DNA from 4 places in the Streptosporangium sp. NPDC023825 genome. Region 1 is predicted to be linked to each of the others. Evidence: riboswitches for the same ligand, from Rfam matches in the RefSeq annotation. Region 1 holds a riboswitch; each other region holds the start of a gene.
What was found. Region 1 has a riboswitch for cyclic di-AMP ahead of AB0G15_RS07480 (C40 family peptidase). Riboswitches for the same ligand answer to the same signal wherever they lie in the genome.
Positions count from the first base shown of each region.

Region 2: it holds a riboswitch for cyclic di-AMP, as region 1 does, so the genes downstream of both, AB0G15_RS15450 (NlpC/P60 family protein) here and AB0G15_RS07480 (C40 family peptidase) in region 1, are expected to answer to the same signal.
Region 3: it holds a riboswitch for cyclic di-AMP, as region 1 does, so the genes downstream of both, AB0G15_RS10590 (hypothetical protein) here and AB0G15_RS07480 (C40 family peptidase) in region 1, are expected to answer to the same signal.
Region 4: it holds a riboswitch for cyclic di-AMP, as region 1 does, so the genes downstream of both, AB0G15_RS28510 (C40 family peptidase) here and AB0G15_RS07480 (C40 family peptidase) in region 1, are expected to answer to the same signal.

Region 1 is NZ_JBFAAE010000005.1:265,001-272,670, forward strand. It holds gene AB0G15_RS07465 (hypothetical protein) at 1-440, shown strand, start outside; gene AB0G15_RS07470 (NlpC/P60 family protein) at 672-1,622, shown strand; gene AB0G15_RS07475 (hypothetical protein) at 1,820-1,969, shown strand; cyclic di-AMP (ydaO/yuaA leader) riboswitch at 2,469-2,627, shown strand; gene AB0G15_RS07480 (C40 family peptidase) at 2,761-3,270, shown strand; gene AB0G15_RS07485 (hypothetical protein) at 3,483-4,361, shown strand; gene AB0G15_RS07490 (M48 family metallopeptidase) at 4,358-5,635, shown strand; gene AB0G15_RS07495 (glycosyltransferase family 4 protein) at 5,632-6,756, shown strand; gene AB0G15_RS07500 (DoxX family protein) at 7,104-7,451, shown strand; gene AB0G15_RS07505 (helix-turn-helix domain-containing protein) at 7,640-7,670, opposite strand, start outside.
Region 2 is NZ_JBFAAE010000014.1:88,073-95,742, reverse strand. It holds gene AB0G15_RS15460 (RDD family protein) at 1-845, opposite strand, end outside; gene AB0G15_RS15455 (amino-acid N-acetyltransferase) at 1,074-1,727, opposite strand; cyclic di-AMP (ydaO/yuaA leader) riboswitch at 2,064-2,209, shown strand; gene AB0G15_RS15450 (NlpC/P60 family protein) at 2,302-3,264, shown strand; gene AB0G15_RS15445 (LuxR C-terminal-related transcriptional regulator) at 3,346-3,546, opposite strand; gene lysX (bifunctional lysylphosphatidylglycerol synthetase/lysine--tRNA ligase LysX) at 4,684-6,186, opposite strand; gene AB0G15_RS15435 (type III pantothenate kinase) at 6,347-7,129, opposite strand; gene AB0G15_RS15430 (L-aspartate oxidase) at 7,129-7,670, opposite strand, start outside.
Region 3 is NZ_JBFAAE010000008.1:175,353-183,022, reverse strand. It holds gene AB0G15_RS10595 (DUF4253 domain-containing protein) at 235-1,098, shown strand; cyclic di-AMP (ydaO/yuaA leader) riboswitch at 1,522-1,673, shown strand; gene AB0G15_RS10590 (hypothetical protein) at 1,922-2,749, shown strand; gene AB0G15_RS10585 (hypothetical protein) at 2,861-3,232, opposite strand; gene AB0G15_RS10580 (roadblock/LC7 domain-containing protein) at 3,245-3,631, opposite strand; gene AB0G15_RS10575 (hypothetical protein) at 3,702-4,604, opposite strand; gene AB0G15_RS10570 (roadblock/LC7 domain-containing protein) at 4,609-4,989, opposite strand; gene AB0G15_RS10565 (DUF4032 domain-containing protein) at 5,134-6,354, opposite strand; gene AB0G15_RS10560 (class II aldolase/adducin family protein) at 6,418-7,065, opposite strand; gene ngcE (N-acetylglucosamine/diacetylchitobiose ABC transporter substrate-binding protein) at 7,397-7,670, shown strand, end outside.
Region 4 is NZ_JBFAAE010000039.1:62,699-70,368, reverse strand. It holds gene AB0G15_RS28530 (O-methyltransferase) at 167-820, shown strand; gene AB0G15_RS28525 (Uma2 family endonuclease) at 923-1,510, shown strand; gene AB0G15_RS28520 (branched-chain amino acid aminotransferase) at 1,615-2,709, opposite strand; gene AB0G15_RS28515 (3-isopropylmalate dehydrogenase) at 2,883-3,929, opposite strand; cyclic di-AMP (ydaO/yuaA leader) riboswitch at 4,085-4,303, shown strand; gene AB0G15_RS28510 (C40 family peptidase) at 4,291-4,899, shown strand; gene serA (phosphoglycerate dehydrogenase) at 5,399-6,988, opposite strand; gene AB0G15_RS28500 (hypothetical protein) at 7,274-7,670, shown strand, end outside.

The DNA.
Region 1 (7,670 bases):
CGTGCGACAGGAGCACGCTGGCCGCGACCGGCCGGGTGGCCGCCCGGACGGTGACCTTCACCGGCGTGCCGGACTTCATGAAGGTCGAGCAGGTGGTCCTGTACGGTTCGCGGGCCTCGGCCGTCTCGGCCGTCGCCCAGGTGCGCGCCGCCCTGACCAGGTGCGGAGGCAGGACCGGCTCGGGTTCCGGCTACCGCTACGCCTCCTCGCGCCTGACCGGGCTCGGCGACGAGGCGCTGAGGATCTCCGGGCAGGTCTACTACGGGAAGAAGGCCGGGGTGGGCGGCGACCGGAGCGTGCTGGTCAGGAAGGGCAACGCCGTCGTGGTCTACCTCTGGGCGGGTGAGTACGCCAAGCCCGCGAGGAGCGACTGGACCGTTCAGCTGCGTGACGCGAAGAAGATGACCGCCAAGATCTGCGACATCGCCACCTGCGGGTAGCGCGACCGGGCGGGGTCCGGGGCGGACGGCCCCCGCGGCCGGGGCGCCGCCGGTCGTGAGACGGGCGCCGCCGGTCGCGGGTAAAGGGTTTCATCTGAGCTTAAGGAGCAAACCCGGCAAAAAGGTGAGTCAATCATTACTTCTTCTGTACTATTCGCCGCAGGTCTGGTGCAGTCGGGAGGCGTTGACGTGGCCGTGGCGGGTTTGCCGGTTGGACTGATTCGGATACCGGTGGCGGCCGGGCTCGCTCTCGCGTTGCTGACGCTGCCGGTGGGCGGAGCGGCCGCCGATCCGAGGCCGACGGCCGCCCAGGCCAAGAAGAAGCTGGAGAAGCTCAACGAGCAGGCCGACCAGGTCGTCGAGAAGTACAACCAGGCCTCGGAGAAGTGGAAGCGGGCCAGGAAGAAGTACAAGACGCTCAACGACGACCTGACCCGTCAGAACGAGCAGGTGGCCGGGCTGCGCAAGGAGCTCGTCACGATGGCCGTCAGCACCTACCAGGTCGGCGTGGTCAACGGCTGGGAAGGCATGATCTACCAGACCGACCCCGGCGCCCTGCTGAGCGGTCTGGCCGCCGCCGACCAGATGTCCACCTCCCGCGCCCAGTCCCTGAACGCCTTCGACGAGGCCACCAAGGTGCTGCGGACCAGCCGGGACCAGGCCAAGAAGGCGCTGGCCGAGGCCGACGAGACGCGTGACGAGCTGGCCAGGGAGAAGGCCAAGGCCGACAAGATGGTCAAGGCCCAGACGAAGATCCTGCGCGAGCTCAACGCCTTCAGGACGGGCAACCCCGAGAGCGCCGGGATCCAGTACGACGGTTCCGCCTCGGGCAACGCCCGCGCCGCCCTGCAGTTCGCTTTCGCCCAGGTCGGCAAGCCCTACCAGTACGGCGGCACGGGCCCGCGCGGCTGGGACTGCTCCGGCCTGGTCCAGAGCGCCTGGCGCAGCGGGGGAGTCAGCCTCCCCCGCACGACCTGGGAGCAGTGGAGCTGGGGCGCGAGCCGCAAGGTCTCGCTGAGCGAACTCCAGCCGGGCGACCTCATCTTCAGCGAGGGTCTCGGCCATGTCAGCATGTACGCGGGCAACGGCCAGATCGTGCACGCCCCGCAGACCGGCGACGTCGTCAAGGTCGTCCCGCTGTCCGCCTACGGCCGCCGCATCGTCGGAGCCGTCCGCCCCTGACCGGGCCGGGCCGCGCTCCCACCGGGGGCGTCCCGGCCCCGCCTGGCGTGTGACGGGACGCCGGGAAACGGGATGTGCCGGCCCGTCTCGCGCGTGACAGGACGCCGGGTAAACCGGTGCGCCGGCCCCGTCTCGCGCGTGATGGGACGCCGGGAAACCGGGTGTGCCGGACGCGGCGGCACCGCCGGCATCGGAACATGATCAAGCCATCGACGCCCGACGAGCTCGCGTGCGCCGGTCCCGGGCGCCTCGACGCCGACGCCGACGCCGTGCTCGGCCGCCGGCTCGACGGCGTGGCGGGCGATGCCGCGCTGGGCTGCACTCGCGCTGGGCTGCACCCGCGCTGAGCCACGCCCGCGCTGGGCTGCACCCGCGACGACTGTGCCGAGCATCTGCGCACCGGGTACGGCACCTTCGGGTGGCTCCCCGAACGGATGCTCGACGCCGCCGGATTCGAGATCGCCGGGCGGACTTCCGGGAGTCGGTCCACGGCGCCCGCACGCGCGTCGGACGCTGAGGCCAGCCGGCCGGATCATGCGGGACCGCTCCATCAGCGGTGAGTGTGATGAAGATTACATAAATCGTGATTTGTCGGACTGGCGAGAAGGGTGTGACGAGAGTCATATCTCAATAGCATAAATAGCCATTAAGCAGGGGTAACAGGAAGATCAAGAGAGGTTGTCGATCTCCCAATTTGGCGAATGCTTTGCCGAAAGTTGGAGATCGGGGTAACTTCTGGCGTCGCGACGTGCAAGCCACGCCGTCGCGGCGAATGTCGGTCTTCGGGCCGGTGTCCCTATAGAAATCCAATCGGCCGCCGTGCCCCCACCCGGGGGCAGGGCTCATCGCGGCGGCCCGCCGAATCTATGCAGCCAGGAGGCATGGAACCGGGGACCCAAAAGGCCCGATACAGCGTGGCCAGGGGTGAATCGGCGCGTTTTGCCGTAGGGCATCTTCCAAGCCCGAATCCGTCAGCTAACCCGGTAGGCATCAGTGGAAGTCCCAAGGAGAAATCCTGTCTACCACCCCGTACAACCCCCGTCTGTCGCGCCTTTTCCGCCTTTCCCTCGGCGGCATCGCCCTCACCCTGACCGCCTCAGCCGGAGCGGTCACCCTGGGGCCCACGGCGGCGCAGGCGGTGGACGGCCCCTCCGAGATACTGGTCAACAGCGCGGCCGGTGTCTCCGAGAAGGCCGAGAGCACCAACAAGACCGCCTCCCAGGCCGGGACCAAGGCTGAGTCCAAGGCCAAGGGCAAGGCCAAAAAGAGCAGGGCGGCACTGCAGAGGATCCGGGCCGGTAAGGCGGTCTCGGCGGCCAAGAAGCAGATCGGCGATCCGTACCGGTGGGGAGCCTCCGGTCCCGGAGCGTTCGACTGCTCGGGGCTCGTCCGGTACGCCTGGCGGAAGGCGGGCGTGTCCCTTCCCAGGATCACGCACAGCCAGTACAGGTCGATCAGGAAAAAGGTCTCGTGGAGCAAGTTGCACCCCGGTGACCTGCTGTTCTTCAGTGGAAAGGGCCATGTCGGCATGTACGTCGGCAAGGGCAGGATGGTCCACTCGCCGAGCAGCGGCAAGACGGTCCGTATCGTGAGGCTGGCGGGCTACTACAGGTCCTCCTTCGCCGGAGCGGTACGGCCCGGGGCCTGAGCCCCGCACGGAGCCCAAGGCCCGCGCGTGAGCGCGGGGCCCGGGATCCACGCGTGAGCACGGAGCCCAGGTTCGGAACCTGAGCCTGAGCCCGCGTCCGGGCACGCGCTCGAGCACATGCCCGAGCACGCGCCCGAGCACGGAAAAGCGGCCCCGGCCCTCCACCAGGAGGGCCGGGGCCGCTCCATGCCGGTCGAGTACCATCGGCTCGTATGTCCGTCCCGAAAGGGCGCCGCGCCGTGCTCGCCGGGATGCTGGCGCTGATGAGCGCCGGTCCGTTCGCCGGGACGGGACCTCTCCTGGCCGGAGCCGCGCCCCTTCCACGCGCCCCCCGCTCCCTTGACCCGTACGGCGCCCGGACCCCTCCGCCTGTCCCGTACGCCTCCCGGAGCCCGCGCGATCCCCGCGACCTGTGGCCGGGCGCCGCGGTCACCGTCCGGGGCGAGCACTCCCTCGTGATCGGCCACGGCGTCCCGTCCGCCGTCCTGCGGGACCTGGCGGCCAGGGCCGACCGGGCCCGCGCGACGATCGCGGCGATCTGGGGGCCGGTCCCCGCGGTGGTCCTCTTCCCCGCCACCGACGCCGAGGCCGCGGCGCTCGCCGGGGCCGGGAGCACCCGCGGCCTGGCCGCGATGGCGACCGCGGACCGGGTGATCGTCCTGCCGTCGGGGTACGCCCGGCTCACCGCGACCGGCAGGGACGTGGTGATCACCCACGAGCTCGCCCACGTGGCCACCGGCGCGACGCGCGGCGGCCGGGTGCCGATGTGGCTGTCGGAGGGCTTCGCCGACTACGCGGGCTACCGCGACGCCGGGATCGCGGTGCGCACGGCCGCCGCCGAGCTGGCCGCCGAGGTGCGCTCGGGCGTCCTGCCCGCCAGGCTCCCCGTCCCGGCCGACTTCGCCCCCGGCGCGCCGAGGCTCGCGCAGGCGTACGAGGAGGCGTGGCTCGCCTGCCGGTTCGTCGCGGAGCGCTTCGGCGAGAAGGCCCTGGTGAGGCTCTACGGTAGCGATGTCGACAGCACGCTGGGCCTGCCGGTGGCCGAGTTCACCCGAGCCTGGCGCGACTACCTCAGGGAGGAACTCACGTGACGCTGAGCACGACGGACACGCCCGCGGGCGTGCGGTCGGCGGGGTGGGCGCTGGCCGTCCTGGGGGTGGTCACGGTGGCGGTCGTGGCGTTCACCACGCCCTGGAGGGCGCTGCCCGAGGGGGCCCCGGCCGTCGTCCCCGATCCGGCCCGCGACTTCACCGCCGAGCAGATCGCCAGGGCCGAGACGTTCGACGCGCTGGTCAGCGTTCCCGGTTACCTGTCGCTCGGCCTGACGCTGGTCGTGGCGGGGGTGCTGGTCGCCACCCCGCTGGGCGCGCGGCTCGCCGGCCGGCTGCCGGGCCCCTGGTGGCTGCGGGCGCTCCTCGGCGTGCTGGCGCTGTCGGTGGCCGTGGCGATCCTGCGCTGGCCCCTGGGGATGTGGTCGGAGAGCTACCTGCGCGACTTCGGGCTGTCCACCCAGGCCTGGCCGGCGTGGGCGGCCGACCGGGCCAAGAGCACCGGCATCGGCACCGCGCTGACCGCGATCATGGTGCTGGCGGTGATCGCCCTGGCGCGGCGCTACCGGCGCTGGTGGATCCCCGCCGCGGCCGGGGCGTTCGTCCTGACCGTGGTGGCCTCCTTCGCCTACCCGGTGCTCATCGAGCCGGTCTTCAACGACTTCAGGCCGCTGGAGGCCGGGCAACTCCGCGACGACCTGCTCGCCATGGCCGCCAGGGACGGTGTGCCCGTCGAGAACGTGCTCGTCGCCGACGCCTCCCGGCGGACCACCGCGCTCAACGCCTACGTCTCCGGATTCGGCGCGACCCGCAGGATCGTGGTCTACGACACGCTGCTCCGCGCGCCCGCCGGCGAGGTCGAGCTGGTGGTCGCCCACGAGCTGGGCCACGCCAAGGCGGGCGACGTGCTGTCGGGAACGCTCGTCGGCGGCCTGGGCGCGGCGTTCGGGGCGTGCCTGCTCTACGCGGTGACCTCCGCGGGGGTCGTACGGCGCAGGGCGGGGATCTCCTCCCTGGGTGACCCGAGGGCGGTGGGCCTGGTCATGGGGTTGCTGAGCCTGGCCACCGTCCTGTCGGGACCGGCCCAGAACCTGGTGAGCAGGCAGATCGAGGCCCGTGCGGACGTGCACGCGCTGGACCTGACCAGGGACCCGGCGACGTTCGTCGCCATGCAGAAACGACTGGCGGCTACCAACATTTCGGATTTGTCGCCCGATCTAGTCGAATATGTACTTTATGCATCGCACCCCACGACGCCGCAGCGCATCGCCCTGGCGCGATCCTGGGCGAGGCTGAACGGCCTCCCCGAACCGTGAGCCGCACGCTGGTCGTCACGAACGACTTCCCGCCCCGCGCGGGGGGGATCCAGTCGTTCGTGTACGGTCTCATCGCCCGCCGCCCGCCCGGTTCCGTCGTCGTCTACGCTCCCCGGTGGGCCGGCAGCGCGGCCTTCGACCTGCGCCAGCCGTACCCCGTCGTGCGGCACCCGACCTCGCTGATGCTGCCGTCGCCCGCCGTCGCCCGCCGGGCCGCCGGGCTGGTCGCCGAGTTCGGGTGCGACACCGTGGTCTTCGGGGCGGCGGCGCCGCTCGGGCTGCTCGCGCCCCGGATGCGCGAGGCCGGGGCCCGTCGCGTCGTCATGGTCACCCACGGCCACGAGGCGGGCTGGGCCGGGATCCCGATCGGCCGCCGGGTGCTCGCCAGGATCGGGGCGGACGCCGACGTGGTCACCTACCTGGGGGAGTACACCCGGCGGCGGCTGGCCAGGGTGATAGCGGCGGACAAACTGGTGCGGCTCGCGCCCGGCGTCGACACCGGGGTGTTCCACCCGGGGGCCGGCGGGGGGCGGGTGCGCGCGCGACTCGGCCTGGGGGAGCGGCCGGTGGTGGTCTGCCTGTCCAGGCTGGTGCCGCGCAAGGGCCAGGACACGCTCCTGCGGGCCTGGCCCGGCGTGGTCGGTGACGTGCCCGGCGCGGTGCTCCTGATCGTCGGCGGGGGCCCGTACCGCAGGACCCTGGAGCGGCTGGCCCGGCCGATGGGCGGTTCGGTGAGGATCACCGGCCCGGTGCCGGAGGCGGAGCTGCCCGGCTACCTCGCCGCGGGTGACGTGTTCGCCATGCCGTGCCGCACCCGCCTGGGCGGGGTCGACGTGGAGGGACTCGGCATCGTCTACCTGGAGGCCTCCGCCAGCGGCCTGCCCGTGGTGGCCGGTTCCTCGGGCGGCGCCCCCGACGCCGTGCTGAACGGGGAGACCGGCCTGGTCGTCGACGGCACCCGCCCCGACGAGGTCGCGGCGGCCCTGGTCGGCCTGCTCAAGGATCCGGCCGGGGCGCGTGCGATGGGGGAGCGCGGGCGCGAGTGGGCGGCGCGCGAGTGGAACTGGGACCTCGCCGCCGCCCGCTTCTCCCGCCTCCTGGAGCCCGCGGAGACCCCCTAGACGAGCAAGTCCCGATGCCGGGAACGGGTACGGAACAGGTGCGGCGACGCGTACCGGCAGGTGAGCCCGCCCGTGAGGCACGTCCCTGGCGGGCTGAATGTCCCCGTGCCGTCCGGCGGCCGAACCGCGTCGGCCGCCGCCCTCCGGCGCCACCGCGCCACCGGCCGGCCCGTCACCCGGTCACCGATCGCCCGCGGCCGCCGACCGGACCTCGAGCGAAACGGCCCCCGCCGGGTCGCAGGCCGGTCGGGAGGCCGGGAGGCCGCGCATCGTGAACGCATCGCGGAGATATCAACCGGGACTCGCAGGATCGGTGTCACAAGGAAGCACTACCAGGGAGTGTCCCCATGTCCACCACTGCCGTCGTCGTCACCGTCCTCGCCGCCCTCTGGGTGGGTTTCTCGGCCTTCTCTCTCCTCCGCCGCGCCGATTGGGTCGTGGAGCCGCTGACGGACTACGGCGTTCCCCGCTCGTGGTGGACCTGGCTCGGCGCGGCCAAGGCCGCGGGGGCCGTGGGCCTGCTCTTCGGCCTGTTCGTGCCGGTCATCGGCGTCCTGGCCGGGATCTGCCTGGTGCTGTACTTCGCCGGAGCCGTCGTCACCGTGCTCCGGGCGCGCTCGTACTCGACCGTCGTCTTCCCCCTGCTGTACATGGGCCCGGTCATCGCCGCCCTGGTACTGGGACACGTCGCCTGACGGCGACGCGGATCACAGCCGACAGGTCATGGCGGCCATCTCCACCCCGCCACCCCCGACGCCGTTGCTTCCTCCCGCCGTCCAGGCGGGCACGACAGCCGTGTTTCCGGAAGCTCTGCGCGGGTTCTGCGCCATGCCTTCGAGCGCGTTTCCAGAAGCCGGTGGCTGATCTGCTTCCGGAACCGGGATCACGGTCGTTGCGGCTCCTCGGCAAGCGGG
Region 2 (7,670 bases), on a different contig from region 1:
CCGCCCCGGCTGAGCATGAAGAACTCGTAGGCCACATAGATGGCCCCGGTGAGCAGCGAGCTGAGGATTGCGGCGAGGACGTAGCCGGTCCCCCCCGTGGAGACACCCGTCTCCATGTTGAAGGCGAAGGGCGTCACGACGATGGCGGCGATCACCGCGTTGATGATGAGAAGCGGGATCACCAGGATGATCCCGTCGATGATCCTCGCCAGCAGGCGCTGCCACCACTCGGCGAGCGGGGCGGGAGCCCCGGGAGGACCGCCGTAGGGCTGGCCGTAGCCCTGCTGCCCGTACGCGGGCTGCTGGTGGCCGTAGCCCTGCTGCCCGTAGTCGGACTGCTGGCCGTAACCGGGCTGCTGGCCGTACTGCTGCTGCCCGTAGTCGGGCTGCTGGCCATAGCCCGGCTGGGGCTGCTGCTGCCCGTATCCGGGCTGCTGGCCGTACCCCTGCTGCTGGCCGTACCCCTGCTGCTGGCCGTAGCCCTGCTGCTCGTGGGAGGACTGCTGGCCGTAACCGGGCTGCTGGCCGTATCCGGGCTGCTGCCCGTACGCGCCGGTCCCGCCCTGCTGGCCGTACCCCTGCTGCTGGCCGTAGCCCTGCTGCTCGTGGGAGGACTGCTGGCCGTATCCAGGCTGCTGCCCGTACGCGCCGGTCCCGCCCTGCTGGCCGTACCCCTGCTGCTGGCCGTAGCCCTGCTGCCCGTAGTCGGGCTGCTGGCCGTAACCCTGCTGCTGGCCGTATCCGGGCTGCTGCCCGTACGCGCCGGTCCCGCCCTGCTGGCCGTATCCGGGCTGGCTCTGCCCTGGGCCGGTGTTCGGCTGTGAGGCCTCCGACCTGTACCCCACGACTGTCACGTCAGGGTCGAGTTCGCCAGGGGCTCGACCCGCGTTGTACTGTCCGTAATCCGGCTGCCCCGACGGTGTGCGATCGCGGTCGGGATCATCCTGTGGATACGGCGGCTGTCCGGTGCTCACCGCGTCACCTCACTTAGACTGCGCATGTGGCAAATGTCAGACGCACATGCATGCTGCTGCACAAGGTATCGACATAGGTATCAACAGTCACCTTTCCGATCAGTCAGCTCTAAAGTCACCAGAGTCGGGCTCGCGTGTCAGGTGCAGCAGCATCCGGGTGTTTCCCAAGGTGTTGGGCTTGACGTGTTCCAGCTCGAGGAACTCCGCCACACCCTCGTCATAGGAGGCGAGAAGTTCGGCGTAGACCTCCGGGGCGACGGGCGTGCCCTGGATCTCCCGGAATCCGTGCCGGGCGAAGAACTCGACCTCGAAGGTCAGGCAGAAGACCCGCCGCAGGCCCAGCTCCGCGGCCGTGCGAATGAGCGCGGAGACGATCCGGTGGCCGATTCCCATTCCCCTGCGGGTCGGATCGACGGCGACGGTGCGGATCTCGGCCAGATCCTCCCAGAGGACGTGGAGGGCCCCGCAGCCGATCACCTCCCCCTCCGCGTCGGTGGCGACCCAGAACTCCTGGACGTCCTCGTACAGGGTGACGGTGGCCTTCTCCAGCAGGCGCCGGCCGGCACCGCCGTAGGTGTCGACGAGCCGCCTGACGGCCCGCACGTCCTGGGTGCGGGCGCGGCGGACCGTGATCTCGGCGCCCGCCCCCTGCCCGGGCGAACCCCGCTCCGCCCCCGCGGACCCGGCGCGCCGCTCCCCGTCGCCGGAGGCGCGAACGGCCGGCACGGGAGAATGCTCAGCAAGCTGCTCCATGACCGTTCAGCGTACGTCCTCACCGGTCTTCAATTACGGCTCACCCTTAACTCGCAGCTCGAAGACCGCACATGACCCTTGGCAGTCGCTTTACCACTCTCGGTGTGCGGCACCTCTCATGTGCCGCAGCTCACCTTTGGCACGGTCCCGGACCTGGGAAGACCTCCGCCACACCCGTCACACGAGAAGCAAAGGCAGCGTAATGGCCATGTTGATCATTTTGAGGTGTGATCTTTTCGTGACACCTCGGTTGCGAAACCTCTACTGAATTCGCAGTTCTGGTTGAGCAGGAACCACGGGTGCACTAATCTCCGTGCTCGATGTCAGAGACGTAAAAAGCCTGACCCGCCGAATCTCCCGCGGGGGAACCGGGGACCCACCACGTCCTCCGGGGTGAATCCGAGTGCCACCGGCGCACCCGGTAGGGCTGCCTCCGGCCCGAACCCGTCAGCTAACCCGGTAGGCGGCCGAGGAGAGGAGCCTGTTGGTGAAGCGCACGCGCGACCGCGGAGGAAAGCATTCGGGCCACGAGGCCCGCGCTCGAGGACGCGCGCCGCGAGGGCTGCGCCGTCGCATGGCGGTCGTCGGCCTGGCATTCGCCACCCTGACCCTCGGCACCCCGCTGGTGGCCGCCACCGCGGACCCCGAGCCCAGCCTCCAGCAGCTGGCCAAACAGGCCGAGAAGCTGCACCAGGAGATCGGCGTCCTCGCGGAGCGCTACAACGGCGAGCGGGTCAAGCTCAAGCAGGCCCAGCGGGCCGCCGAGAGCGCCAAGAAGACCCTCGCGTCGAGCGAGTCCGAGCTGGCCTCCCGTCGCACCAAGGCCACCCTCCTGGCGCAGAGCACCTACATGTCGGGCGGCCTGAACTCCGGGCTCGCCTTCACGCAGGCCACCGATCCCGACACCTTCCTCGACCAGGCCACCACCAACTACGCGCTCCAGCAGCAGCAGAGCGAGGAGGTCGCCCAGGTGAGCCGGGCGATCGAGGCCGCCGAGCGGGCCCAGGCCAGCGCCAAGGCCAGGACCGCGGAGGTCAAGAAGCTTCTGGCGGAGATCGACGGCAACCGGACCAAGATCGAGCGGTTGGTCGACCGGGTCGAGAGCGACCTGTTCAGCGAGGTGCGCACCAGGGCCGTCAGCAACAGGGGCGCCCGGGTGAAGACGAACGTGCCCATCGTCGGCAGCGGCAAGGCCGCGGAGGCCACCCGCTGGGCGCTCACCCAGCAGCTGAAGCCGTACGTCTGGGGCGCCGAGGGGCCCAACTCCTTCGACTGCTCCGGCCTGGTCATGTGGGCCTACCAGAAGGTCGGCATCAGCCTGCCGCACTACACCGGCGACCAGTGGACCGCGGGCACCCACGTATCCAGGAAAGAGCTGCGCCCCGGCGACCTGGTCTTCTTCTACAGCGACCTGCACCACGTCGGGATCTACATCGGCGCGGGCCTGATGGTCCACGCCCCCCAGACGGGTGACGTCGTCCACATCACCACGATCGACAACCGGCCCTTCGTCGGAGGCGTCCGCATCGCCGCCTGAACCGGCGTCGGCGACCGGGTCCGCGGGCGTGTCCGGCCCGCACGCGTGTCCGGCCCGACCTGCCGGACACGCGGCGGTGCGTCAGATCAGGCGGCGGCGGGCCGCCCAGGCCACGGCCTCGATCGCCGTGGCGACGCCGATGCGGTCGCAGATGCCCCTGAGCCTGCGCCTGACCGTCCGGCCGCTGATGTCGAGGCGACGCCCTACCCGATCGACCGTGACACCCTTGGCGAGCTCGGCCAGCAGCACGAGGTCGTCGTCGCTGAGACCGATATCGCTCATGCCCAGGGGGCTGTCGCCATGGCGTGAATCCACTTCTGGATATGCCATCAAGAGTCACTCCCCCCACTCTGGAAACCGGGTGCGAGACGCCGGAAATGAATACCGTCCGCCAGGAACGGTAAACGCCTTGTTCAAAGGTCGTCAAGTTCCACTCTTCATAGCGTGCGTCCAGTATTGACATAGCAGGCGCTACGTGAAGTACTCATGATATGTCAGTGCCTTTGCGGCTATGTCATGATCAAGCCCAGGCACGAGCCGGCAGGCGTCCCTGGCTGCGACGACCGAAGTCCTGGCAGAACAAGGTTTCGCCGGAACCGCCGCCCCGCCGGGCACCCCGAAGCCGCCCCCTCGGGGATCCGGCCCGCCCGCATTTCTCGGGAAAAATTGATCTCTTCCCGGCGACCATGTCCTCACCGCCTTGACGGCACACCACGGATAACGCGGAAATATGAGGGTCAAGAGTGGAGCTTTGCGGCATTCGCGAAGTGCCACGTGGCGACGACGGAACGTCCGGGCGATATTGGCCCTACTGGAAAGGGATTTCTGCACCATACGGAAATGCGTCCGATATTGCGCGGGATCATGGGTTCAACGGCCGTCTCCCACCCGCCGGGTGCGCCCGGGCGCCTCGGCCGCCTCCGCGGGGAACCACCCCGACCCGTGAGGGTCGGTGAGGGCGCTTCGCTCGGGGACCCCGGGGCGCTCGCACGGGGAACGGCCCGGAGACGGCCGGGGAACCGCTCCACCGCGACCCGGCCGCGCGGCTCGTGCTCCGGCTCGCGTCCACCGGCGCGGGACGGCCCGGGAAGGCCCGGGACGCGGGTCGGCGGAGGGGGCGGCGCGGCGCCGCCCGGTACGGCCGACCAGGCTCTCGGGCGCTCTCCCGGCCCGGCGCCCCACGGGATCCCGGCCGGATCACGCCCCGAGCCCGAGCGGTGACCGGGGTCGGCAGGGATCGCGTCCGGCCTCGTCCCCGGCGCGCGCACGGCCGGGGACCCGCCGCCTCCGCCCGGGGACCCGCCGTCGCCGCTCGCCGTCGCCGGGCGACGCCGCCCCTCATGGCGGTGGCACCGGGCCGTGGTGCCCGGCCCGGTGCCACCGTACGGGGATAACGTCCTCGCGCGCCGCCCGCCGGATTCAGCCGGTCGGCTTGACCAGCGGGAACAGGATGGTCTCGCGGATGTTCTTGCCGGTGAAGGCCATGACGAGGCGGTCGATGCCGAGCCCCATGCCGCCGGTGGGCGGCATCGCATATTCCAGGGCCGTGAGGAAGTCCTCGTCAAGCTGCATGGCCTCGACGTCGCCGCCCGCGGCGAGCAGGGACTGCTCGGTGAGGCGGCGGCGCTGCTCGACCGGGTCGACCAGCTCCGAGTAGCCGGTGCCCAGCTCGGTGCCGAAACCGATCAGGTCCCACTTCTCGGTGAGGAGCGGGTTGTCCCGGTGGGTGCGGGCCAGCGGGGAGGTCTCCAGCGGATAGTCCATGACGAACGTGGGCTGGACGAGCGTGTGCTCGACGAGGGCCTCGAAGATCTCCTGGACGAGCTTGCCCTGACCCCACTTGGCGTCCCAGTGGATCTCTCGCGCGTCCGCGAGCTTGCGGACGTGCTCCAGGGGCGTCTCGGTGGTGACCTCCTCGCCCAGCGCCTCGGAGACCGACCCGTACAGGGTGATCCGAGGCCACTTCGCCAGACCGAGGTCGATCTCCTGGCCCTGGTGGACGACCACGGAGTGGCCGAGTGCGGCCAGCACGGCCCTCTGGATCATCCGCTGGGTCAGGTCGGCGATGTCGTTGTAGTCGAGATACGTGCCGTACGCCTCCAGCATCGTGAACTCGGGGTTGTGGGTGGAGTCCGCGCCCTCGTTGCGGAAGTTGCGGTTGATCTCGAAGACCTTCTCCAGACCGCCGACCACCAGCCGCTTGAGGTAGAGCTCGATCGCGATGCGGAGGTAGAGCTCCATGTCGTACGCGTTGATGTGGGTCTTGAAGGGCCTCGCCGTGGCTCCGCCGTGGATCGGCTGGAGCATCGGCGTCTCGACCTCCAGGTAGCCCTCCTCGTGCCAGAAGTCGCGCACGGCCCGGACCACGGCGCTGCGGGTGCGGGCCATCTTCCTGGCCTCGTCGTTGACGATGAGGTCGACGTAGCGCTGGCGGACCCGCGCCTCGGGGTCGGTGAGCCCGGCGTGCTTCTCCGGCAGCGGGCGCAGGCACTTCGACGTGATCGCCCAGCGGTCGGCGAGGATGGACAGCTCGCCCCTGCGGGAGGTGATGACCTCGCCCTCGATGCCCACGTGGTCACCGAGGTCGACGTCGCGCTTCCACGCGGCCAGGGACTCCTCGCCCACCCTGTCCAGGGAGACCATGACCTGGAGGTCGCCGGAGCCGTCGCGGAGCGTGGCGAAGCAGAGCTTGCCGCCGGTCCTGGACAGCATCACCCGGCCGGTGACGCCCACTTTGTCGCCCGTCGCGGTGTCAGCGGAGAGATCAGCGTATTTCTGGCGGATCTCGGCGTTGGTCGCGGTGCGCGGGAAGTTCACCGGGTAGGGGTCGACGCTCTCGGAACGGAGGCGGTCGAGCTTCTCCCGGCGCACGCGCATCTGCTCGGGCAGATCCTCGGCGGGATTCGTCACGTCATCGGTCACAGTTCCAAAGGGTACCGATGTGGCGAACCCCGTGAGTTCGCCGGTCGTGCGGCGCGGAAGCCCGTCGCACGGCGCGGGAACCGGTCGTGCGGCGCCGGAACCGGTCGTGCGGCGCGGGGAGAGGCGCCTCCTCCGTGCCGCGGCTCCCGCAGGGGCGTTCTCAGGGGGCGTTGCGATGGTAGATCAGCCGCAGGCCGATCAGCGTGAGCCAGGGTTCGTGCATGTCGATAGAGCGCGCCTCGCTGACCACGAGCGGCGCCGCGCTGCCGGTGGCGACCACGGTGACGTCGTCGGGGTCGACGGCGAGCTCGGCCGCCATCCGCTCGACGATCCCGTCCACCTGGCCGGCGAAGCCGTAGATGATGCCGGCCTGGAGTGCCTCGACGGTGTTCTTCGCGATCACCGAGCGGGGGCGGATCAGCTCCACCTTGTGCAGCTGCGCCCCGGCCGCGGCGAGCGCGTCCACCGAGATCTCGATGCCGGGGGCGGTCACCGCGCCGACGTACTCCCCCTTGGCGGAGACGGCGTCGAAGGAGGTGGCGGTCCCGAAGTCGACGATGACGCACGGCCCGCCGTACAGCTGGATGGCCGCCAGCGCGTTGACGATGCGGTCGCTGCCGACCTCCTTCGGGTTGTCCATCCGTACCGGCACCCCGGTGCGGACGCCGGGCTCGACGATCACCGCGTTCACGTCGCCGTAGTAGCGGCGGCACATCTCGCGCATCTCGTTGAGCACCGAGGGGACGGTGGAGCAGATCACGATGCCGTTGACGTCGGCGCCCTTGAGCAGTGGCGACTGCCCGAGCAGCCCCTGGAGCACGACGGCGATCTCGTCCGCCGTGCGCCGGGCGTCCGTGGCGATCCGCCAGTGCTCGATGACGTCCTCGCCCTCGAAGAGCCCGAGAACGGTGTGAGTGTTGCCGACGTCGATGGCAAGCAGCATCAATTCCCCCGAAGGTCCAAGGCGATGTCCAGCGCCGGCGCCGAGTGCGTGAGCGCGCCCACGGCAAGGTAGTCGACACCTGTTTCGGCCACGTCACGAGCGACCTGGAGGGTCAGTCCCCCGCTGGACTCCAGCCGTGCCCTGCCGGCGACCAGCCGTACGGCCCGCGCCAGCTCCTCGACGGTGAAATTGTCCAACAGGATCTCCTCCGCTCCCTCGGCCAGCACCGGCTCGATCTGGTCGATCCGGTCGACCTCGACCTCGATCGGCAGGCCGGGGTAGGCGTCGCGGACCGCGCGGAACGCCTCGGCGACCCCGCCCGAGGCCACCACGTGATTGTCCTTGATCAGCGCGGCGTCCGAAAGCGACATCCGGTGATTGGTTCCGCCGCCGCACCGGACGGCGTACTTCTCCAGGGCGCGCAGTCCTGGCAGCGTCTTGCGGCTGTCCCTGATCCGGGCCCCGGTCCCCTCGACGGCCAGGACCCAGCGGCCGGTGAGGGTCGCGATGCCGGACAGGTGGGTGAGCAGGTTGAGCGCGG
Region 3 (7,670 bases), on a different contig from region 1:
GAATACCTGGTCAAGGTAGGCGAGTACACCGTCCTGCGGCCACTTTGCAGCACAACGTTCTGCACTGCACAACAAACCGTGGCCGACCTGCCGGGCGGGACGGCGGAGGACGGGCACCCGCCCGGTTCCGTTTCTCCCCACTACCGATAATTTTTGCCTGGACCAGGGCAGAACTGTCCCTCGGGATGGTTGACAGGCCAAAATTGGTCCGTGGTCAGGATCGGATCGGTAGAGATGAGCGATTGCGAGAGCGAGCGACTTCCGCCAGTTCTGGGCCAGCTGTTCGCCGATGGAGCCGACGGGAGCGAGGACGGCGACGGGCTCGGCGGGGGCGGCGGCCGGAGGCTCTCGGTGGAGCTGCCGCCGGGGGACGTGGTGTGGCCCGACCCCGGTTACGCCCAGCTCGCCGTCCGTCGCCGTCCGGCGTTCTGGCTCAGCGAGGTGGCGGTCTCCGGCGAGTACTGGGCGCGGTTGAGGGCCCAGCACGAGCGGTCGGGCCTGTGGCCGGTGCTGCTGGAGGACTCAGTCCAGCCCTGGTCGGCCGGCCAGATCGCCCCGGACACGGCCGGTCAGATCGACAACTACCACGCCGCCGCGTTCATGGCCGAGGTCTGGTCCGACTGGATCGCCAAGGCCAACCTCGACCAGCTGGAACTGCTCGACCCTTTCGGCCCCGAGTGTCCCGGCCCGGCCCCCTCGGGAAGGCTCGCCGCCGACCCCGGCGTGGTCGCCGACTGGTACGCCGGGCTGGTGGCCGAGCGCAGGACCCCTCTCGGGCTCGTCGCGGTCGAGCGCGGGGCCGACGCCCTCGCCGTCATGGGCTGGCAGGGCGCCCTGAACCACAACGAGTGGATGGTCCCGCTCGCGGCCGTCGTGCGGAGCTGGGAGGACAGGTTCGGGGTGCGGGTGGTCGGCATGGGTTTCAACACCCTCGACCTCAGCGTCGCCGCGCCCCCGACCACCTCCGAGCACGCCCTGCACGTCGCCGCGGAGCACTGGACGTTCTGCCCCGACAGCATCATCCAGGGGGCGGGGAACCTCATCGACTACGCCGAGCAGATCAAGGGCAGGAACGCCTGGTCGTTCTGGTGGGACTGAGCGGGACCGGGCGGGACCGGTTGGAACCTGGCGGAACCGGCCGGCCGGGGACGGTCCGCGGGACGGGCTCTCCTTGAACGGACCTTTGCGGGGCGGGACCTTGGGTGAACCTTCACGGGACGGGACGGGACGGGACGGGACCGGCCGGGGACGGGCCCGCGGGGCGGATGTTCCCCGTGTGGATCTCCGGGGGCGGGGCCCTGGAATGGGCTCCGGGACGGGGTTCCGGGGGTGGATCCCGAGATGGGGGAGACATCCGTGCTGGTAGGGCGGGTGTTGGCCTGGCGGGGCGATCGATGAGGCTTCCTTGAAGCTTGTAGGTAGATCTTCTGGGGTTTTCATGGTGTTTGCTTTGCTTTGTCCGGTTTGGGTGGGTAGTGTCCACAGTTATCGGTTGGCGACCTGCCCTTCACAAGAGGGAGCGGCCGGCCGACGTCGAATCCCGAGGGTCCCTCAGGGGCCCCGGAGCCGGGGAACCACGTTTCCGGGGTGAATCCGCCGCGACCACGCGGCGGTAGGGCAACTCCACCGCCCGAACCCGTCAGCTAACCCGGTAGACGAGATGGAGAGGAGATCCCCTCATGGATCACCGCGTTACCACGTCGGTGCAGCCCTTGTCCGTGCCGGCCACCTGAACTTTTCCCCCTTCCCCCCGTACCTTCTCGCCGCGCCCGATCGCGGCACCTTCCAGATCGTGCTCCGCGTAGCGATTGCCTGAGATTCCGGCTACGCCCCCTTTTCCGACGAGCGCGTCCCCGCCACCGCACCACTCCGGTGTGTCGCACGTGGCTGCCCCGTTCCCTCGCGAAAGAGCCTTTTCTCCATGCGTCCCATCTTTGGTTTGCACAAGAACGGCCTGAGCAAGTTCACCTGGCAGAAGAACAAGTCCCGCGGAAACCGCCTCGCCGCCGCCGCCCTGGTCGGCGCGAGCGTCCTCGCCGCCACCGGTGTCGCGGTGGCGCTGCCCACCTCCACCTGTTTCGCCGCCACCGCCGACCCCGAGGTCGGGGTGGCGAAGGCCAGCGCCGAGTCCGTCCTCCTCCAGGGCGCGACCACGGCCTCCTACTTCTGGGACGACTCCTCCGGCCGGGCCGGTGACACCGGGCTGCCCGCCAGCGGCCGGCCGATGCAGAAGGGCATGATCGCCAGCCCGAGCTGGCCCCTGCTCACCGAGGGTTACCTCATCTACAAGGGCAAGAAGGCCAAGTTCTTCGTCGGCGACCGCGGCCCCGGTTCCCCCTCGAACCAGGGCATCATGATCGACATCGACGCCAAGACCTTCGCCGACCTGACCGGTGGAACGTTCAACGCCAGCACGCTCGGCGTGGACGGCAACGGCGGGATGGGCCACATCGACATCCAGTACGTGGTCACCAAGTGGGGTGACGGTACGGGGATAAAGAACCACCCCGTCGCGTTCTCCACCGGTGCCTGGAGCCGCAGGGACACCAGCCCGGCCAAGCCTCCGACGGTCGTCTTCGCCAAGGCCCAGCAACTGGGGATAGGCGTGCAGACCCAGCCGGTGAGCGCGGCGGTGCGGCCGTGGGCCGGCAAGCCCAAGGTCATGGTCGAGCCCGCCTCCTGGCACGCCCCGGCCGGCGTGGCCGTCGCCGGTGCCCGCGCCGCCGAGATCGGCGCCGGGAAGAGCTGAGCCGGCGCCCTCCGGAGTCCTCCGCCGGAGTCCTCCGGGAACGCTCAGAAAAGACGCGGAAAGGACTCCGGTGCGGTCCGTGCCTCCCGGGGCGCGGACCGCACCGGAGGATCAGACTTCGAGCTTCTCCTCGATGCCGCGCAGGGTGTGCCGCGCGAGCGCGAGGTTGGCCCGGTTCCGGTCGAGAGCCAGGTAGAGGAACAGCCCTTTGCCGCTCCGGCCCGCGATCGGGCGGATCACGTGGTACTGCGTGCCGAGCGTGATGAGGATGTCCTCGATGCCGTCCTTGAGGCCGAGCGACTCCATGGTCCGCATCTTGGCCTTGACGACCTCGGTGTTACCCGCGGCCGCGATCTGGAGGTCGAGGTCCTTGGACCCGCCGAGCGCGCCCAGCGCCATCCCGCTGTTGTAGTCGACGACGACCGCGCCGACGGCACCGTCGATCGTCATCATCTCCTTGAGCGAGATGTCCATGTTGCCCATTGCTGTCTCCGATCACTGGGGTATCGATGTGCGCGAGCTGGCGGCGGCCAGCCTGGCCGCCGTCTTGCGGCCCTCCAGCCGGAGCAGCCCGAGGTTGGTCCCCGGGCGCGCCAGGACTGTGAGGACGATCTTGGGTCCGGCGGCGTAGAACGCCGCGTAGCCGTTGGTGCCGGAGATCAACGTCTCCTCGAAGGTGCCCTTGCCGGCCATGCTCGTCATCCGGCGGCTGAGGGCCAGCACCGCGGAGGAGAGCGCCCCGGTCTGCTCGGTGTCCCTTTCCAGGTCGCTCGCTATCGTCAGACCGTCGACGCTGCACGCGATGCTTCCGTTCACGTCGGGTATGCGTTCTCGCAGCGCCGCCATCTCGCGCCGTATCTCCTCACGCAGTTCCACCGGCATCCTCCTTCCGATCAGCTTCAGCGTCCGCAGCCTTATCGGCATGTGACCGGGCTCAAGTCGCTCAAGTCGCTCAAGTCATGGCCTCCAATGCGTTCCTGAGCCGGATGAGCAGGTTGACGTCGGCCGGGTCCCCGTTCGCCCTGGGGAGCCACTCCGAGGTCTCAGGAGAACCCGCGGCGGCCGCGGGGATCTCCGTGGCACCCCTCGTCCGCCTGGGCAGCGGGTCCGGCGCCCCGGGAGTCCCGGCGGTCCCGGGAGTCCCGGCAGTCCCGGGAGTCTCCGCCGGAGCGGGCTCCGGGAGGCGGAGCAGCCCGGACGAGGCGAGCTGCCGTACGGCGAGCAGTACCGAGTACGCGGGACGGCCCAGCTTGCGCGCCAGGTCGGCCGGGGTCGCCGTGCAGTCGGCTCCGACGAGCACCTCCCACTGGAGCGAGCTCAGCACCACCCGCTGGGCGCTGATGCGCCCCAGCGGGACGACCGGGAGCGTGTCCAGCTCCGCGGACGGCCAGGTCTGTTCCAACTGTGCCTTCCTTCGCTCGCACTCCCGGAGCAGGCCGGTCGCGTCGAAGTACCACTGCGGTCCGAGCCAGTGCAGCTCTCCCCGCCGGAACCTGGGCCGGTGCCCGGTGGCCTGCAGCAGGAAGTACGCGGCGTCGAGCACCGCGCTCAGCACGCAGAACTCCAGTTCCCCGCGGGTGAGCAGGCCCTGCGCGACCAGCTGCTCGCCCCCCGACGGCTGGGGGGTCCGCGCGTCCGGCGGCCGGCGTCCGGCGGCCTGCCTGACCTGACGTACGGCGTGGGCGGATATCCCGCGGCAGGCGCCCAGCAGGTCCTCCAGCCGGGGGGCCGCCGCGCTCTCGGCGTAGGTCACGCGACCGTCGGTGAGGTAGATGACCCCCGCCTTGCCGAGCCGCAGGGAACCGGTGGCGTGGTCGCCGGCGAGCCCGCTGAGGATGTTCTCGACGTTCGGCATGATTTCACGTCGATATCAGACGGCCGGAAAGGGCCTGGAGACGGTGGCGGGCCAGGGCCAGGTTCGAGCGTTCGAGATCGAGCCTGACATAAATGACCAGAGGGCCGTCGAAAAGCGTTTCCATCGGCCGCAGCAAATGGTGGCCGCCGTCCGTGGTGATGATCATGTCGCTGATCCGGACCGTACCGCCGGGTGAGGCGAAGGCGAGCCCGTCGAGGGTCGCGCGCAGGGTCTCGCTCAACCCCGCGGCCGATCTCTCCACGTCGGCGTGGCGGCTCGCACCGCCGGTGGCCACCGCGGTCCCGCTGGTCTGATCGATGAGGATCGCGTCCAGGGCGCCGGGGATGGCCATTACCTCAGTGAGGCAGTCTTCGATTCCGAGCACGTGCTCTCCCTCGCCAGCGACTTCAAGCGTCGCCCGGTCAGCGTAGGGAAATCCCTCGGTGACCGGCCTTCCTGGCTAGGGCTTTGATAGGAGAAGGCGTACGATTCTCCAACTGAGTAGGAAGTTATACACCCTGGATGGAAATCAACCCGTTGGCTCGTCGGTGATGAATGCCTTTTCGTCCGGCTTGAAAACAAGAATGTTCTTCACATAGGAATTCACCGCGGCGGGCAGGCCGACGTCGTTCCCGGCCTCCTCCGACATGTACCAGCGGTGGTCGAGCACCTCGTGGAAGAACTGGGCGGGCTCCAGCTTGCCCCGCATCTCCTGGGGCACGGCCAGCACCGTCGGCTGGAACACCTCGGCCAGCCAGCGGTGGGCCACGATCGCCTCGTCCTCGTGGCGGAGGCCGTGCGACACGCGGAAGGAGTCGAGGTCGTTGAGGAGGCGTCTGGCCTGGTTCTCCTCCACGTCCAGGCCGGTCAGCCGCAACAGCCTGCGCTGGTGGTGCCCGGCGTCCACGACCTTGGGCCGGACGATCAGCCGGCCGGTGCCCGCCTTGCGGCGGACCATCATCTCCGCGACGTCGAACCCCAGGGAGTTCAGCCGGCGGATCCGCTGGTCGATCATGTGCCAGTCGACCTCGTCGATGATGTCGTCGGAGGTGAGCTCGCTCCAGAGGCGGTGGTAGCGGCGGACGACCGAGTCGGCGACCTGCTCGGGGTCGATGGAGGGGTGCAGCAGCTCGCCCGCCTCCAGGTCGAGCATCTCGCCGAAGATGTTGGTGTGCGCGACGTCGATGTCGTACAGCCGCTGGCCCTCGCTGATCATGGGGTGCAGCTCGCCGGTCTCGGCGTCGACCAGGTAGGCGGCGAAGGAGCCCGCGTCCCGGCGGAACAGGACGTTCGACAGCGAGCAGTCGCCCCAGTAGAAGCCGCTGAGGTGCAACCGCACGAACAGTACGGCCAGGGCGTCGAGCAGCCGGTTGAGCGTCTCCGGCCGGACCGTACCCGACATGACCGCGCGGTAGGGCAGGGAGAACTGCAGGTGCTGGGTGATGAGCGCCGAGTCGAGCGGCTCGCCGTTCGCGTCGGTCCGCCCGGTGACCACGGCCACCGGCTCGACGGACGGGGTGTCCATCCGGCTCAGATCCCACAGCAGGCGGTATTCGCGCTTGGCGTAGTACTCGCTGATCTCCTTGATCGCGTACACCTTGCCCGACAGGCGGGCGAAGCGCACCACGTGCCGGGAGATGCCGCGGGGCAGGGAGACCAGCCGGTGCTCGGGCCACTGCTCCAGCGGGACGTCCCAGGGCAGGCGGATGAGGTCCGGATCGCTCGGGGCGCCGGTGAGCTGAAGGGGCATGCGGTCAGTCCTCGCGACGGGAAGTCCGGCGGTGTGCCGGTCGGACAGGTGGTCGTGCCGTGGTCAGTCCTCGCGGCGGGGGAAGGTGGGCGGGTCGAAGGCGCGCCGGACCACCGCGGCGAGTTGCTCCTCGGTGAGCACGCGGGGCTCGCCGACGCTCCTGGCCCGTACGTAGACCTCGCAGAGCCACTCCAGCAGCCGGGTCGCCTCGAAGGCCCCGTCCAGGTCGTCGCCGATCGTGACCCCGCCGTGGTTGGCCAGCAGCGCGGCACGCCTGTCCTTGAGGGCCGCCCTGACGGAGGCGGCGAGCTCGGGGGTGCCGTAGGTGGCGTACTCGGCGACCCTGACGGCCCCGCCGAGCAGCAGGACGTTGTAGTGGATCGGCGGCAGCTCGCTCATGGTCGTGGCGACCACGGTGCCGAACACGGAGTGGGTGTGCACGACGGCGCCCGCGCCCGTGGCCGCGTAGACCGCCAGGTGCATGGGGGTCTCCGAGGACGGCCGCAGGTCGCCCTCGACGAGGTGGCCCTCGATGTCGACGACCGGGCAGGCCTCGGGCTCCAGCCGGTCGAGGGAGACGCCGCTGGGCGTCACGGCGACCAGATCGCCCGCGCGCACGCTGAGATTTCCCGCGGTCCCGACGACCAGTCCGGTCGTGGCGGCCCGGTGGCCGTACTCACACAGCAGTCGGCGCTGCTCGGCCAGCAACATGTTCCCAAAAGTAGGGGGTTGCGGTATCAGGCGGCAAACCCCCATTATCTGGTCTAGACCGGTTGTTGCTCCTCGATGACCGGGGGGCATGGTTCCTTTACCTTCCCATCGGCCGCGCGTCAACGGTTTGCCGGGAAATATCGGCTACTGTGTGCCGTTCTGTCATTGGATTGCACTTCCTTGGCGTCTGGTTTCTACCGGATAGGCCGCGAGGACATCACGGCTCGGTCTAGACCGGATACGAGCTCTTGACGGTGGACTCCGGGGGTACGTACCTTCGGGCAAACGTTTAGGAAACTTTCCTAATTGATCCCCCGTTCAGGAGGGTTACATGTCCAACTCGGCCGGTACGCCCGGAGATATCACCCGGCGGCAGATGCTCCGCCGGATCGGCATGAGCGCTCTGATCGCCGGCCCCGGCGCCGGACTGCTCACCGCCTGCGCCACCGGCGGCGGCGCGGCCCCCGCGGCCCCGGCCTCCGCCGCCCCCTCCGCGGGCGGCGCGGTCTCCGCGAAGAACCCGTTCGGCGTCGCGGCGGACGCGCCGCTCGAGGTCGTCATCTTCAAGGGCGGCCTGGGTGACAGCTACGCGACCGAGGTCCACG
Region 4 (7,670 bases), on a different contig from region 1:
GCGGCGTGTCGGCGCGACCCGGGCACAGGCCGGGCGGGACCCCGGGCACAGGCCGGGTGAGACGCCGGGCACAGGCTCGCACCCGGGCCGGAACAGGCCGGACAGGACCCGGACACGACCTCGAATCACCCTCCGCCGCCGTCCGGCACCGGCGAGAATGGGCCCCATGAAGGCGACTTATCTCGACCCCACCGTGGGGCAGTATCTGCTCGCGCACACCACCCAGCCCGACGACGTCCTCGACGCGCTCGCGCTCGAGACCCGCGAGCTGACCGGCAACAACGCGTCGATGCAGATCTCCCCCGACCAGGGGCGCTTCCTCACCATGATCGCCCAGCTCGGCGGCGCCAGGAACGCGGTGGAGGTGGGCACCTTCACCGGCTACTCCTCCATCTGCCTGGCCCGCGGGCTCGCCCCGGGCGGCGGGCTCACCTGCTTCGACGTGAGCGAGGAGTGGACGGCGATCGCCCGGAGTTACTGGGACAAGGCGCGGGTCGCCGACCGCATCGAGCTGAGGATCGGCCCCGCGGCCGAGCGGCTGCGCGAGCTTCCCGAACACCCGGCCGTCGACCTGGCGTTCATCGACGCCGACAAGGTCAACTATCCCGTCTACTACGAGATCCTCATGTCACGCCTGGCCCCCGGCGGGGTGATCCTCGTCGACAACACCCTGTGGAGCGGCCACGTCGCCGATCCCAGCAGGGACGACGAGACCGTCAGGCACATCCGCGAGTTCAACGACATGGTCAGCGCCGACGGGCGGGTCACCTCGATCATGCTCCCCATCGCCGACGGCCTCACCATGATTCGAAAGCACTGACGAGAACTTTCCCGGATCGCGGGCGCGCGGAAATCTTTTCCATTACTTTAAGTGATGTGACCAACACGTTGCGCCCACCCGCCTGGAGGGAAGGATGACCGCATGGGAATGCTCATGGAGAGATCGATCGCCTACCAGATCACAGACAGGGAAGAGCTCGAACGGCTCTATCTGGAACTCGTCGAACGATTTGAGAAGCATCGAATCGAGATCGTCAACGGTCGGATCGTGGTGAGGGAGATGCCCACGATCGCCCATGCCGATGTCGTTTACTACCTGATGGCGCAGCTCATACCTTTCTCGATGGAGAAAGGATGGCGCGTCTACCCGGAAGCCAAGCTCCTCCTGCAGATACAAGCGGATCGCTTCGAACCCGACCTAATCGTCGTTCCGCCGAATCCGCCCCTCTGGGATCCCAGCCACGTGTACGCCAACGCCACACTGCTGGTCGCCGAGGTCGTCTCCCCGAGCAGCGTTCACGATGACCATGTGGTCAAGCCCCGGGCCTGCGCGCTCGCGGGAGTTCCGCTCTACCTGGTCATCGACACCTTCGCGAACCGGTTCAGGTTACTCAGCCGACCGGGTCCGGAGGGTTACGCCGACGAGGTCACCGAGTCGCTGGGCAAGCCTCTTGAGCTCCCCGCGCCCTGGAACCTCACGATCGACACCGGCAAGCTGATCGAGGGATAGATCCGCCCCGCAGGAGGCCCGGCCGGGTGGGAGACCGGGTATCCACCGCACGGGACCGGCCGCCCCTTCGGCCGACCGGTCCCCGCGGACCTCCTCGTACGGGACTAGCAGATCTTGTGGACCCAGCTGTGCGGGTCGGGGCGGGATCCGTACTGGATGCCCACGAGTTCCTCGCGGATCTTCGAGGTGACGGGCCCCTGGGTGCCGTCGCCGACCGTCCAGGCGCGGTCGGCGCCCTTGACCGAGCCGACCGGGGTGACCACCGCGGCGGTGCCGCAGGCGAAGACCTCGGTGAGCTCGCCCGTCTCGCAGCCCCGCTGCCACTCCTCGACCGACAGGCGCCCCTCCTCGGCGTGGAGGCCGAGGTCGGAGGCGAGGGAGAGGATCGAGTCGCGGGTGATGCCGGGCAGGAGCGTTCCGGTGAGCGCCGGGGTCAGCAGGCGGTCGCCGTAGACGAAGAACAGGTTCATCCCACCCATCTCCTCGACGTAGCGGTGCTCGCCCGCGTCGAGCCAGACCACCTGGTCGCAGCCCTGCTCGACGGCCTGGCGCTGGGCCACGAAGGCCGCGGCGTAGTTGCCGCCGCACTTGGCGAAGCCGGTGCCGCCGGGGGCCGCGCGGGTGTACTCGGTGGAGAGCCAGACCGTGACGGCCTTGCCCCCGCCGAAGTAGGCCGCCGCCGGGGAGGCGATGACCATGTACTTGTAGGTCCTGGACGGGTAGTTGACTCCGAGCATCGGCTGCGTCGCGATCATGAAGGGGCGCAGGTAGAGGCTGTGTCCCTGGGTGGTCGGCACCCACTCGCGGTCGGTCTGGACGAGCAGTTCCAGCGACTCGACGAACGTCTCCTCGGGCAGCTCGGGCATGGCCATCCGCACCGCGGAGGTGTTGAAGCGCGCGGCGTTGGCCTCGGGCCGGAAGGTCACGATCGTGCCGTTCTCCTGGCGGTAGGCCTTGAGCCCCTCGAAAAGCTCCTGCGCGTAGTGGAAGACCGACGTCGCGGGGTCGAGGCTGAGCGGGCCGTACGGCATGAGCCTGGCGTCGTGCCAGCCCCGCCCCTCGGTGTAGTCGATCGAGATCATGTGGTCGGTGAAGACCTGGCCGAACCCCGGGCTCGCCATTACCTGCTCGCGCTCTGCCGCGGTGCGAGCGTGGTCGGAGAGCTGCACGTCGAAGCTGAGCTTCTGAGCGGTGGTCATCGCACGGATCCTTCTCTTGGTGTCTGGCTTACCCTTGGGTCCATTCTGCGTCGGACCGGGTAACGGGAAACTACTCCATCTATGCCGAAAACCGGCAGTGCTGGAGAAACAAAAACGCACCTGGCGGCTCGGGTGAGCCGCCAGGCGCGTCGGGGTCGAGGAGGGCGGCTTCCTCAGCCGGCTACTCGGGCGGTGATGTCGTCGCCGATCTCGCGGGTGGTCCGGCCCGCCTTGCCTGCCGGCCGCTCGGCCAGGTCGCCGGCGACGGCCCGCTCGACCCTGGCGGCCTCGGCGGCCATGCCCAGGTGGTCGAGGAGCATGGCGACCGAAAGGATCGTGGCTGTCGGGTCGGCCTTGCCCTGGCCCGCGATGTCGGGGGCGCTGCCGTGGACCGGCTCGAACATGCTCGGCGCGGTGCGGTCGGGGTTGACGTTGCCGCTGGCCGCCAGGCCGATGCCACCGGCGATCGCCGCGCCGATGTCGGTGAGGATGTCGCCGAAGAGGTTGTCGGTGACGATCACGTCGAAGCGCTCGGGCTGGCTGACGAAGAACATCGAGGCCGCGTCGACGTGGCAGTAGTCGGTCTGGACGTCGGGATACTCCAGGCCGACGCGGTCGAAGGTGCGGGCCCAGAGGTCGCCGGCGTAGGTGAGCACGTTGGTCTTGTGGACCAGCGTCAGCTTCCTGCCGGGGCGGCCCAGCGCCTTGTCGAAGGCGTAGCGCACGACGCGCTCGACGCCGTGGGCGGTGTTCAGCGACTCCTGGGTGGCGATCTCGTGCGGCGTGCCCCGGCGCATGACGCCGCCCGCCCCGGCGTACGGGCCCTCGGTGCCCTCGCGGACGACGACCATGTCGATGTCCTCGGGGCGGGCCCTGCCCAGCGGCGTCTCGACGCCGGGGAAGAGCTTGACCGGGCGGAGGTTCACGTAGTGGTCGAGCTGGAAGCGGAGCTTGAGCAGCAGGTCGCGCTCCAGGATGCCCGGGGGCACGCTGGGGTCGCCGACCGCGCCGAGCAGGATCGCGTCGTATCCGCGCAGCTCGTCGAGGACCGGGTCGGGCAGGGTCTCGCCGGTCTCGTGGTAGCGCTTGGCGCCGAGGTCGTAGGTGGTGGGCTCCACCTTCGTGCCGACCGCTTCGAGGACCTTCAGCCCTTCGGTGACGACCTCGACTCCGATTCCGTCCCCGGGGATGACCGCCAGGCGAATGTTACGCGAATCCATGCAGGCACCTTACCGGTCCGTCTCGGTGATCGAACACCGGTCTCACTCTCCGGACACATCCGCCCGGAGAGACGTTTGATCGTTTTGTCCGTCTTTGCTTGGTATTGACCGTTTCGTGAGGTTTCGTTATGGTCCTCCCAATCACGTCGATGCCTAATCCGTACGGGCCGTCCCCTTACCGGGCCCGCACGGAGCCGGGGAACCACTCTTTACGGGATCTACCGGACCCCGGGCACCCCGCTCCTCCCCCGGAGCGCGTTCCCGGCCGTTCATCAGGTGGATTCCTTGGGGCGAATCAGCGCGTTCTCGCGCCGTAGGGCGGCCTCCACGCCCGAGCCCGACAGCTCACCCGGCCGGCCTTATGGAAGGAATCACCCTGTCCGGCACAGTTCTCCCCCGCGTCCTGTCCATCTCCGCCTCCATGATCGTCGCCGGCGCCGCGGTGTGCGCGACCTCGACCGCCGCCCTGGCCGCGTCCCCGCCCCCCGCCCCCGGGCCCGCCGCGCTCAACACCCCCGCACTGAAGGACGCGCTGAAGGCCGCGGCCGTCAAGCCCGCCTGGCAGAAAGCCGTGAAGTGGGCCATGTCCAAGCGCGGAACGCCCTACGTCTGGGGCGGCACCGGCAACGGCGGCTTCGACTGCTCCGGCCTGGTGCTCCGCGCCTACGGCGCCGCCGGGATCAAGCTCCCCCGCGTCACCAACGACCAGTACGCCGCCTTCTCCAAGAAGATCGCCTGGAAGAATCTCAAGCCCGGTGACCTGGTCTTCTTCAGCGGCCTCGGCCACGTCGGCATGATCACAAAGCCCGGCTACATGGTTCACGCCCCGCAGACCGGCGACGTGGTCAAGGAGGAGAAACTCGACTCCTGGCGCCGCGACTCCTTCGCCGGCGCGGTGCGCCCCGACCCGCAGGGGGTTCAGCTGACCAAGCGGGTCGAGCTCGCGACCGAAGCCGTGCCCGGCGGATGAGACACGCCGGCGGATCACCGCCGGGAGGCCGTGGAGACCCCGGCGGCGGCGAGAACGGGTTCAGCGGGTGGGAGCACCGCCGTTGTCCCTGCGGTCCAGAGCGGTCTGGAGCGCGTCGATGGCCTCGTCCTCGGTCTCCTCGGGACGGTTCCAGGGATACATGTCGTACATGGCGAATCTCGTCTCGGTCGCATGCCTGCAAGGAAGGTGGTCGAGACTCCGGTCGGGACTCCGACCAGGCCTGATGTCGCGGGTCCGGATCACGGACCGGCGGCGGGGGCTGGGAGCCGGCACGCGCCACGACACCGCGGCGAGTCGCCGGCCTGCCCCTGTCAGGCCTCGCCGCGGCAGGTAGGAATTACGAGAACCTGGCGCATTTCACTTCAGGCTACCCGGCCGCGGGAAAACCGTCTCGCCCGGCGTACACACTTCTCACATGCTGAGACGAGATGTGGCCGCCGTCCCGGTCTCCGGGGCGGCGGCCACATCGGCGGTACGGCTAGTCGGCCAGGTCGACCGAGCGACCGCTGTCGGCGCCGATCTCCGAGCCGATCTGGTCGATCACCTCGGCCGGGATGGCGGTGTCGACGGTGAGCGCGATGAGCGCCTTGCCGCCCTTGGCGTCACGGGCCACCTGCATCGAGGCGATGTTGATCGAGTGGTCGCCGAGGATGCGGCCGACCACGCCGACGATGCCGGGGCGGTCGGTGTAGGTGAAGAACGACAGGTGGTCGGTCGGCTCGATCTCCATCTGGTAGCCGTTGACCTCGACGATCTTCGTGATCTGCCTCGGCCCGGACAGGGTGCCGGAGACCGAGACCGCGCGGCCGTCGGCGAGGACGCCCCGGACCGTCACGACGTTGCGCCAGTCGGGGCTGTCGGAACTGGTGATCAGCTCGACCGACACGCCGCGGTCCTTGGCCAGCAGCGGGGCGTTGACGTAGGTGACCGAGTCCTCGACCACGTCGGTGAAGACGCCCTTGAGCGCGGCCAGCTCCAGCACGCGGACGTCGTGGGAGGCGATCTCGCCGCGCACCTCGACGTCGAGCTTGGTGGCGACCTCGCCCGCGAGGGCGGTGAACACCCGGCCGAGCTTCTCGGCCAGCGGCAGGCCCGGCTTGACGTCCTCGGCGACGGCGCCGCCCTGGACGTTGACCGCGTCCGGCACGAACTCCCCGGCGAGCGCGAGCTTCACGCTGCGCGCGACCTGGGTGCCGGCCTTCTCCTGGGCCTCGTGGGTGGAGGCGCCCAGGTGCGGGGTGACGACGACCTGGTCGAGCTCGAAGAGCGGGCTGTCGGTGACCGGCTCCTTCGGGAACACGTCGATGCCGGCGCCGGCGACGCGGCCCTCCTTGATCGCGGAGTAGAGGGCGTTCTCGTCGATGATGCCGCCGCGGGCGACGTTGATGAGGCGGACGTTCGGCTTGACCGTGTGGAGCTCCCTGTCTCCGATGAGGCCGATGGTCTCCTTGGACTTGGGCAGGTGCACCGTGATGAAGTCGGCCTCGCTCAGGGCCTCCTCCAGCGAGACCAGCCGGACGCCCATCTGCGCGGCGCGGGCCGGCTGCAGGTAGGGGTCGTAGGCGATCAGCTCGACGCCGAACGGCTGGAGGCGCTGAGCGACCAGCTGGCCGATCTTGCCGAGGCCGAGGATCGCGACGACCTTCTCGTCGAGCTCCACGCCGGTGTACTTCGAGCGCTTCCACTCGCCGCCCTTGAGCGCGGAGTGCGCCTGGGCGACGTTGCGGGCGGAGGCGAGGATCAGGGCGACGGTGTGCTCGGCGGCGCTGGTGATGTTGGAGGTGGGCGCGTTGACGACCATGACACCGGCCTTGGTGGCGGCCTCCACGTCGACGTTGTCCAGACCGACGCCCGCGCGGGCGACGACGCGGAGCCGGGGCGCGTTGGCGATCGCCTCGGCGTCGACCTGCGTGGCGCTGCGCACGATGAGCGCGTCCACGTCGGCGAGGGCGGGCAGGAACTGGGCACGGTCGGCGCCGTCGGTGTGGCGGACTTCGAAGTCCGCGCCCAGAACCGCGAGACCGGCCTCGGAAAGTTCCTCAGCGACCAGTACGACGGGCTTGTTCACAGGCTGGATCCTTACTAGACGGTGAGGGGTGCACGGACCTCACGTAGTCTATCGGCGCTTGTGAACGCGTTCACGAGTGTCCCGCGATCCGAGACGCCCCACGCCGGCCAGGACGCTCCCGGAGGCACCGGAGACACCCGCGAGGCGCGAGGGGGCTTCGGGGCCCAGGAGGCGGTTACCCGTCCTTGACAGATCTCATGCACCCAAAATTCAAGTTGGTATTGATCCCAGGAAAACTTCGCGATTACCCTGATAAGCCGTGGTCCACTACCTATCGTTCCTCATATGAGCATCGGGAACCCCGCTCTCGGCAACGTGCTCGCGCAGCACGGCGATCCGCACCGGCTGCTTGCGGCGCTGGCCGAATGGGGACTCCTGGTTGCCGTGCGACCCGACCGTTCCGTCGTGCTCGGCACGACCCAGGCCGGTGATCGTGTCCTGCTCGGGTACACCTCGGCGGACACCTACGCGCGGCACCGTGGCAGCCACTCGCTGTCGGCGTGCGACGCCGACACCATCCTCGACATCCAGCGGGTCACCGGCGTGCGGGAGATCGTGATCGACGCGGCGGGCCCGGCGGCCGCGGCCGTGCCGATCGAGGATCTCCAGCGCTACCTGCTCTCGACACGCAGCGGCCCCACGCCCGCGCTGTCGAGCGCGGCGCCGACGGCGTACGCGACCG